DNA from 3 places in the Pseudaeromonas pectinilytica genome. Region 2 is predicted to be linked to each of the others. Evidence: predicted binding sites of a transcription regulator. Region 2 holds the regulator's gene; each other region holds the start of a gene.
What was found. The regulator LexA, encoded in region 2, represses DNA repair genes until DNA is damaged. The targets are predictions, from matches to a motif close to ANCTGTNTNNNNANACAGNT.
Positions count from the first base shown of each region.

Region 1: a site for LexA is predicted at 1,379-1,398, ahead of dinB (DNA polymerase IV). Genes of this name have one in related genera too.
Region 3: a site for LexA is predicted at 1,669-1,688, ahead of ACYVG7_RS05860 (YebG family protein). Genes of this name have one in related genera too.

Region 1 covers NZ_BAAGVN010000084.1:9,826-13,102, reverse strand. Annotated here, with positions in the region: gene ACYVG7_RS06170 (hypothetical protein) at 1-258, shown strand, start outside; gene dinB (DNA polymerase IV) at 312-1,373, opposite strand; gene malZ (maltodextrin glucosidase) at 1,594-3,277, shown strand, end outside.
Region 2 covers NZ_BAAGVN010000349.1:529-3,805, reverse strand. Annotated here, with positions in the region: gene plsB (glycerol-3-phosphate 1-O-acyltransferase PlsB) at 1-674, opposite strand, end outside; gene lexA (transcriptional repressor LexA) at 855-1,478, shown strand; gene ACYVG7_RS17285 (tRNA (cytidine(34)-2'-O)-methyltransferase) at 1,843-2,322, shown strand; gene ACYVG7_RS17280 (substrate-binding domain-containing protein) at 2,434-3,277, shown strand, end outside.
Region 3 covers NZ_BAAGVN010000075.1:34,098-37,374, forward strand. Annotated here, with positions in the region: gene ACYVG7_RS05845 (monovalent cation:proton antiporter-2 (CPA2) family protein) at 1-617, shown strand, start outside; gene ACYVG7_RS05850 (SirB2 family protein) at 617-1,000, shown strand; gene ACYVG7_RS05855 (DUF4124 domain-containing protein) at 1,111-1,536, opposite strand; gene ACYVG7_RS05860 (YebG family protein) at 1,700-1,990, shown strand; gene ACYVG7_RS05865 (M14 family zinc carboxypeptidase) at 2,035-3,277, opposite strand, start outside.

The DNA.
Region 1 (3,277 bases), on a different contig from region 2:
GACGCCATCCAAACCAAACTCAGCTCCGGGCAAGACGCGCTGCAACAAACCTGGCAGCACGGCCAGCAAAACCTGCAGCAAGTTGCCAGCCAGCTCTGGCAAGAGAGTATTCAGTTCGGCGGCGACCTGGTGACCTCGGTACAAGCATTGCCCGCTACCATCTGGCCTGGTGACCCGGATACCGAGTTAGATCCGGACACCGAAGCCACTGGCGCCCTGTCATTAGCCGCCAATACTCCACCGGCAACCAAGCCCTGAGTTGATAGACGGCGCGGTTGGCCATCACTCTGCGCTTCCAAATAGAACATCAACTAGAACGCCAGCGACAACTGACGCTCCTCTGTTTTTTCTTCGGGTTGCGGCAAACTGACACCTAAGCCCAATAGCCGCACCGATTTACCCTCCCCCCGCGCCCAGGCCTCACGCAACAGGGCGAGAAACAGCCCGGTATCGGCTCGAGGTGTGCTGCGCTCCACCGTGGTCTGCTGAAAATCGGCAAATTTCACCTTCACTCCTTGCCGAACAATCCGACCATCCGGCGCATGGCGCTGCAGCCGCGGCCACAGCTGTTGCTCCAGTTGCACCAGGATCGGGATCGCCTGTTCAACCGCGGTTAAATCGGCAGGCAAGGTCACCTCCACCCCCACCGATTTACGCACCCGGCTCACCTCGACCGGCCGCTCATCCTGGCCCCGGCAACGCTCCAGCAACATCTGGCCTGATTTACCGAATAGACGCAGCAACTCACTGGCAGGATAAGCCTGCACATCGGCTCCCGTATGCAATCCCATCGCCGCCAGACGTTGCGCACTCTTCTCGCCAATTCCCGGGATCTTGCGTAGCGGTAAGGTGGCCACAAACTCGGCCACCTGCTCCGGGCGCAGCACAAACAGGCCATCGGGCTTATTCAGATCCGACGCAATCTTGGCCAGAAACTTGTTCGGTGCCACCCCAGCCGACGCAGTCAGCTGTAGATCCCGGCGAATATCTTCCCGGATCGCCTCAGCAATCCGAGTCGCACTGCCGCGATGTAACGGGGAATCGCTGACATCCAGGTAGGCCTCATCCAGCGACAGCGGTTCGATACGGTCGGTATAACGGGCAAAAATAGCGCGGATCTCGCCGGATACCTGTTGATACACCGCCATACGCCCCGGGATCACCGTCAAAGTCGGACATAGACGCAGCGCATAGGCAGTCGCCATTGCCGAGCGGACACCAAAACGGCGCGCCTCGTAGTTGCAGGTGGCGATCACACCCCGTCGATCCCGGGATCCCCCGATCGCCAACGGGATATGACGCAACGCCGGGTTATCGCGCATCTCGACAGCGGCGAAAAAACAGTCCATATCGATGTGAATGATTTTACGCATGGCAGTACTGTATATATAAACAGTTACCCCTACTCTACTCCAGAGTCCGCAAATGTCCAAGTCCTGCTCTAAGTCCGCAGCAGCTGACCGCCCTTTCGGACCATGAGGGAAGGATAGAGACTCCACCGTCAGGATAAACCGCACGGGAGGATGCCTTCCGGCAGCGAGCGGTCCATGCTGTGGTGTACACACTCTCGTTACCGAGCCGTCAGGAGTCGTCATGTTCACACCATCCCTTTCACAACTGCAGTGCTGGCACCAACCTGTACCCCCCTTTGTCACACTCCAGGCTGCAGGTCCTGTGCTATCCCTCTGGCTACAGCTGCAAACTGGCCCTTGGCCCGAGCGAGTGCTGCTGCGTAGCGAGCCCGATAATGAAGAGTGGTTGCTGGATATGACCCTGCAGGCAGAAATCCGCGGCTGCCGTCACTATCAGGTCGTGCTTCCCCTGCATCAGGCTTCGTCTCGACAGCGCTACAGTTTCAAGCTGCTATGGCCTCATCACCAAGTCTGGTTTGGCCCACAAGGGCTCAGCGCCGCCCCCATCGAGCGCCTGCGTCAGTTCTGTCTGGAGGTGCCGGAGAGTCATCCGGCTTGGGTGGCGGATCAGATTTTCTACCAGATATTCCCTGATCGATTTGCCCCGGGCGATGGTCCCCATCTGGTGCGGGAGGCAGAGTATCAGCACCATGCCCGCCAGCGCTGGGTACGCCGCCGCAGCTGGGAACACCCGCTAGAGCTGGAAGCGGCGAGCTCCACCTTCTATGGTGGCGATCTGGATGCCATCACCGGCAAGCTCGACTATCTGCAGGGGTTGGGGGTCACAGCCCTGTACCTCAACCCCATCTTCACCGCGCCTACGGTGCATAAGTACGACACCGAGGACTATTTCAATGTCGATCCCCATTTCGGCGGGAATCAGGCTCTGATCCGGCTGCGGCAAGCCACCCGGCAGCGCGGCATGCGGCTGATCCTCGATGGGGTCTTCAACCACAGCGGGGATAGTTGCGCCTGGTTTGATCGCTACCGGACCGGCGACGGCTCCGGCGCCAACTGCTCACCAGAATCGCCTTATCGCAATTGGTACACCTTTGGCCCGCAAGGGGCTCTCGGCTGGAAAGGCAATGCCAATCTCCCCAAGCTCAACTTCGCCGAGCCGGGTGTCGTCGATACCCTCTATCGTGGACGCGATAGCGTAGTGCGTCACTGGTTGCGCGAACCCTACGGGATCGACGGTTGGCGCCTGGATGTGGTCCATATGCTGGGAGAATCCGGCAGCGCCAACAACAATCTGTTGCACGTCGGTGGCATCTACCAGGCCGCCCGGGAGGAAAATCCCCAGGCCTATCTGCTGGGAGAACACTTTGCCGATGCCCGGGAATGGCTGCAGGCAGGAGTCGAAGATGGCGCCATGAACTATATGGGCTTTGCCTTGCCGGTCCGGGCCTTTCTGACCGGCCAGGATGTGGCCTATCAACCGATCCATCTGGATGCCCGTCAGTGCGCCGACTGGATGGAAAATTACCGGGCCGGACTGAGCCATGGCACCCAGCTGTGCCAGTTCAATCAGCTCGATAGCCACGATACCAGCCGCTTCCTGACCCTGCTGCACGGCGATATGCAACGCATGAAACTCGCCATCGGCTGGTTATTTAGCTGGATCGGGGTGCCCTGCCTCTACTACGGTGACGAGATTGGCCTGGCGGGGGACAATGATCCCTTCTGTCGCGCCCCCTTCCCCTGGGATCAGAGCCGCTGGAATGGCGAACTGCTGGCCCATACCCAGCAGTTGGCGAAGTTGCGGCAACAAAGCCCGGCACTACGCCGCGGTGCATTGCAGATGCTCTATGCCCAGAACGAGACGCTGGTGTTTGTGCGCGTACTGGAGGATGAGCGCATCTTGG
Region 2 (3,277 bases):
TCGCTGCGCAACAGTTCACGAAACAAAGCCTGGCGATCGGGCAGCCGTGGCCCCTTGGCGGCCTGACGCTGGCGGCTGAAGTGGATACGCGCCACTCGTGCCAGTTTGTGAGCCACCACTTCGTCGGTGCCGAGCTCGGTGACCAGGCTGCGGAGGGAGACTGGGGTCGAGAAGCGGACCCGGTTTTCCCGACCGTACAGCAGTACCATAGCGGCCTTGCGCAACGCGCCCGGCGTCTGGTGCGGCGGCTGTAGCCGGTGAGGGCGTTCACGGCCCGGGGCGCGATGCCACAGCAGAGTCACCGGAACCAACTGGATATCCAGTTGCGCGTTCTGTTCGTGCAGACTCAACCATTCGCGGAAGGTGTCCAGATGGGGTATGCCGCTGCGCTGGCTGCCGAAGAGCGACGGCGTGCGATCCAGGCAGACATAGCGGGGATGACTCTGGCCCTGTAGGACCAGCGGCGCAAATGGATTGGGTAGCCCCAACTCCTTGGCACAGAGCTCCAGGGTCAACAGGTCACTCAGCGAATCTGTGCTCAGGGCGTACACGATGGGACGGCCCAAATCAAGACCCAATTGACTCAAAGGATCTTCCGGGAGACTGCTGTGATTGACCAGTAGACGAACAGGCAAGCGGCATAGGGCCTGAGCCAGGGAAAAGCTGAAGGACATGGTGCTGTATCCTCAATAAAAATGCGGCGCCAGCATAGCAAAACTGGCCCGACTTGTCGTGAATTGCTGACCCAGGTCATGGGCGGTTCTCTTTTGTCGGCTTTGCCCGGCATTTACCTTGCACTTGATAAATGCCTGTATATACTCACAGTTATCTGTATAAATAGACAGGCAAACGCCATGAAACATCTGACCCCTCGCCAAACTGAAGTGCTGGAACTGATCAAGGAATGCATGCAGCAGACCGGTATGCCGCCGACCCGTGCCGAGATTGCCGCCCGTCTGGGCTTCAAGTCTGCCAATGCGGCGGAGGAGCACCTCAAGGCCCTGGCGCGCAAGGGGGTGATCCACATCATGCCGGGGACTTCCCGTGGCATTCAGCTGCTGCAAGAGGATGTGGTTGAAGAGGAATTGGGTTTGCCATTGATTGGCCAGGTGGCCGCGGGTGAGCCGATCCTGGCGGCCGAGCACGTGGAAACTCACTACCAGATCGATCCGGCCATGTTTCAACCCAGAGCCGATTTCCTGCTGCGGGTGCAGGGGATGAGTATGAAGAATATCGGTATTCTGGATGGCGATCTGCTGGCTGTGCACAAGACCGAACAGGTGCGGAACGGTCAGGTCGTCGTCGCTCGGGTCGGTGATGACGAGGTCACGGTCAAACGCTTCGAGCGTAAGGGCAATCAGGTGCGCTTGCTGCCGGAAAACGAAGAGCTGGAGCCGATCCAGGTCGATTTGACCGAGCAGTCCCTGAGCATTGAAGGGCTGGCGGTGGGCGTGATCCGCAACGGTAGCTGGCACTAACTGGCTGTTTCAAATCGCCGACACTCACCGCAGTACTAAACAGCTCTTGCGTGGCTGGCATGACGAGACAGGGCCCTTCACGGGCCTAATGCCAGTTGCGTTAGCAAAGGCGAGATAGCCTGTTGCGCCAACCGTTGGCGGCAGGGATGCCGCCATCGAGCCCCCATGGAAGGGTTTACGGCGAGTTGGCGAGAGAGGTTGTCTCGCCCGAACCTCTTGACTGGCCCGCATTGCCTTCCCCAGCTCTTGTGTTAGCCCCTTGCAGACTGTCATGGCATGTGAGCATGCAGTGGCAATTTCCCCGTTCCAGAGCTTTCCCCTTGGGGTAGAATGGCATTTTTCCCCTCAGGTCTCTGTTGCTCCGATGTTTCATATCGCCCTGTTTGAACCGCAAATTGCTCCCAATACCGGCAATATCATCCGTCTGGTGGCGAATAATGGCTGCCATCTGCATCTCATTGAACCCTTGGGCTTCGATTTGGAAGAGAAAAAGCTGCGTCGGGCCGGTCTGGATTACCATGATCTGGCCACTGTGACACGCCATCACAACTATGCGGCATTTGCCGAGGCGATGCAGGGGCGTCGGATTTTTGCATTGACCACCAAGGGCAGGACGCCTCACACCACTCCTGCCTATCAGGCCGGTGATGTTCTGCTCTTCGGCTCGGAAACCTCCGGCCTGCCCGATGCGGTGCGCAATAGCTTGCCCCAGGATCATCTGATCCGCATCCCCATGCTCAGTAGCTCGCGCAGTTTGAATCTGTCGAACGCCGTGGCCATTGTCAGCTACGAGGCCTGGCGCCAGCTGGATTTCGCCGTCGCGGGCGGCGACAACGAAGCCTGAGTGTCTATACTTTGCTCATCATCGTAATCACTGGGGCTTCGTGCTTGAAGGTGGCTTGATATGAGCTCTGCCACTCGCTGGCTCTATCCACTGTGTATCAGCATCCTGTTGATGATGCCTCTTGGCCAGAGTGCATTGGCCCGGGAGTGCGTGGCCGTCATCACGGCGGGAACCGGGCACCATTTTTGGCGAGCCATTGAATCCGGCTCTCTGCAGGCTGGCAATGAGCTAGGGGTCGATATTTTCTTTCGCGTGCTCTACGACGAAACCTCGGTCGATGCCCAGGAGCAGATCTTGCGGGAAGCCCTGGAAAAGCAGTGTATCGGCGTGGTACTGGCGCCCAATTCGTCAGCACATCGTAAGACTCTGGATCTGTTCAGACAGAAAAATTTACCGATTGTGTTGATCGATCGGAGTATGGCTCTGGGTGCTGTCTACGCTCAGGTCATGACCAATAATTATCGGGCTGGTCAACAGGCGGCGCGAGAGATGGTCGCGCGCCTGAGAGGCGAGGGTTCGGTGACGGTTTTAAGGTTGAAACCGGGCGTGGCTTCCACCGATGCCCGTGAACAGGGCTTTCTTGATGAGATCAAGAAATCCAGTTTGAAGTTATTGCCGGCCGTTTATCTTGGCTCCGGGATCGTTGAAATCCGACATAATGCGGATATTTATTTACAGCAGCATATTTCAGAATTGGATGGTTTATTTACTCCTAATGAATCGTCGACTTTGGGTGTCATGGCAGAAATAAAAAGAAAAGGCCAGGAAAAGCGTCTGGTACATATTGGTTTTGATTATAATCGTTATCTAATTCAGGGGCTTGCATCCGGAGAGGTTGATGGTTTGTTACTCCAGCAGCCCCATGCTATCGGCTTTCAGGGTGTCAAGTTGGTCATGGCGGCTCACGGCGGCCAGCCTGCACCACAGGAGGTGATCTACACTCCGGTATATTATC
Region 3 (3,277 bases), on a different contig from region 2:
CGGTTCTGGATAACGATGCGGGCCATATCGATGTGCTGCGTAAATTCGGCTACAAGGTGTTCTACGGTGATGCCGACCGGCTGGATCTGCTGTATGCCGCCGGGGCGCACAAGGCCAAGTTGCTGGTGGTAGCCGTCGGCAACCCAGCCAAGTCACTGGCGGTGTGTGAGCTGGCACAGAAGCATTTCCCGCAGCTCAAGCTGCTGGTGCGCGCCATTGACCGCCCTCATGCTCATCAGCTGCTGCAGCAAGGGGTGGACATGGTCTACCGGGAAACGGTCGGCTCGGCGGTGGATCTGGGAGTGAATGCCCTCAAGGAGCTGGGAGTGCGTGCCAATCAGGCCTGGCGTACTGGCCAAACCTTCAAACAGCATGATGAGAAGCTGCTGCGCGAGCAGACCGCCTTCATCGATGACGAGAGCATGTACATCACCAAGAGCGTGCAGTACCGGCATATTCTGGCGGAGATGCTGCAAGCCAATCAGGAAGATAGACGCAGCGAGATCATGTCGGCGTGGGAGAACACCCCAACCCAGGAAGATGAGCCGGAAACCCAGATCCAGCGCCCCTTCTTTGCCTCCAAGAATCATGACACCCCGAACCGCGGAGAAAAGTAATGAGCTATCTGTTCCTCAAGCAGCTGCACCTCCTCTGCATCCTGTTGAGTCTGTCGCTGTTTGTGTTTCGTCTACAGCTCTCGGTGCGTAACCATCCCCGACTGCAACAGCGCTGGCTGAAGATCCTGCCCCATTGCATCGATACCCTGCTGCTGATCTCCGGCGTGGCACTGGCCTATCACCTGCAGCAGGCTCCATTCGTCAACAGCCCCTGGCTCGGTGCCAAGCTGGTGGGATTAGTGCTGTACATAGTCGCGGGCACCTTCGCCATCAAGCGCGCGCCCAGCGCCCGTGGACGGCTCGGCTTCGGTCTGCTGGCCCTCGTCTTGTTTGCCTATATAGTAGCGGTGGCCGCCAGTAAACAGACCTGGCCCTGGCTGTAAGCCAGCCCGTTAGCGAAGGCGGGATAGCCGGTTGATGCAATGGGAACGAACAACCACGCCTTATTGGATCTGAAGGGTCCTGATGAGCTCTGCTCTCAAACTAGCAACGCTTAGCGTCGGCAGTACACCCGCACCGCATCCCGCGCCTGGCGGATCGCCTGGGTCGCGGCTTTGCCATGCAGCACTTCGGCCTTGCCACTTTGCGGGTTGAAGGCAGTAGCGCCCTTGGTCTGATAGCGGGATAACAGCGAGCGGTAGTAGGCACAGGTTTCCTGCTGCTTGCCGCTCTCGCCAGCCTGCAACAGGGTTTCAGCTTCGGCATAGAGCCGTTCACTCTCCGGCAGCGGCGTCACAGTGCCCTGGCTATTGGCTTTCAGCTCCTGAATGCCCCGGCTGCGATCGGCCGGTGGACGACTGGAGAAGTGAGTCACGCCCTGCTCATCATCCCAGCTGTAGAGCCGTTTTGCCCCGACTGGCGAGCTGCCCAACATCATGCAACACAGCAACAGCCACCCTATTCGAACCCCGGATCTCATACCCTCTCCTTGTCCCGCGTATATCCTGAACCCGCTGTCTGGAACAGCGTGAGCCACTATGCCATTTTTGCCGATACCCCGCGAGGCAGCACAGTTAAATCTGGCATTCAGCTCACTGATCCGTTATAAGAGAACTGTATCTTTATACATAGGAATTTCATCGATGGCGGTCGAGATCAAATACGTGGTAGTCCGGAACGGCGAGGAAAAGATGACCTTTGTCAGCAAGAAAGAGGCCGATGCTTACGACAAGATGCTGGATATGGCAGATGAGCTGAGTGGCTTATTGCAGCAAGGCCCAGTCCCACTGGACGAGAGTCAATGCGAGGCCCTGGGGCTCTATCTGGCCCAGCAGCGGGAGCCGCTAAGCCAAATCCTCAAGGGTGGCAAGGCCGCCGAACCAGCGGCAGCGCTGACACCAAAAGCGCGCAAGGGCAGCGCCACCGAAGAGTAAGAGTGGCGTGACGCCGCCGCCCGCGACTGAGCGTTTAGCCCCGGTTAGCTTCGGGAGTCCGATTTCGGCGCGTGGCGCTGCTCTTTATCCTTGGCCAACTGCTGGCTGACTTCGGCCAGCGGCGACGAGGGCAGTGGATTACTCATCAGCAATGCCCGCCAGCTCGGCTCCTGATACAGGCTATTGGAGGAGCGCGGATCCAGCATGATGCTGATGAGGGCCCCCTGGGGTTGCGCGGTGGAAATCTTCACATCCCCGGGTTTGAGCTGCACGCTGAGCGTTTTTTCATCCAGCACCACATCCAGCCAATCGCGGGTACCCGGGCTGGTGCGGGCGGCAATTTTGATATCCGCGACCCGCTGTTGGGTCACCTGGATGGTTTCCGGCTGCTGCACCACTTGATAGGCAATATGGTGATCATCCAGCCATTCGCGGAAGCGCCGGGTCTGGGAGCGGATGACATAACCGGGCGGGATCTCGCCCACATCCTTGATGGCGATCTGATCTTCCAGACGGAAGGGTTTGACCACCTGCTTGCCCTGCCGATCCTTGAGGGTAACGGCAATGCTCGGCTCCTGGACATTCGGCGCAAAGGCATACTGCATGACGAAGCGATCCTCGCCCTTGATGCCTTCCCAGCGGTGGCGCGCATCCCGGCTCAGAGTCAGGATCTGCGCCCGATCCACCAGCACCAGCTCCAGCGCTTTATCCACGCTCAGCAGTTGCTTGCGCACCCGCTCGGCAATGTTCTGCGGAGTCGGGAACTTGCCCTGGCCATCATGGCGATTCTCGAACAGCACCGTCATCGAACCTTGCATCGAGGCGTAATTGCGGAAATTGGAGAGACTCAAGCCACCGCGGCGCACCGGATCCTTGAGTGAATAGATCTCGTTATAGCGCTGGGCCGGAATACCGGCATCGGCTACCGCCTCGATGAGGCGCGGCAAGTAGACCTGGTTGGCGTAATGGCTGAGATCCGCGTCCAGATTCGGATTATTACCCACCTCGAACTGGGCATCTGTGGTGGTACGGAAGCCTTCCTTCGGCGTCATCGGCCACTTGTCGTTCCAGGTTTCGTGCAAGTCCATCACCACATCGGGCTGGAACCGCTCCAGGGCATCGATGTAGATACGGGTCTCGGGGGATTCGACGGCGATAAAGTCCAGATTCGGGTTCTCATCCTTGGCATTCAGCCGCCGGTTGAGATCGCGGCCATCTGGATTAGCCAACGCCACGATGACGAAATTCATCTGCTGCAGCCAGGGTGTCAGTTCGCCATCCAGCAGC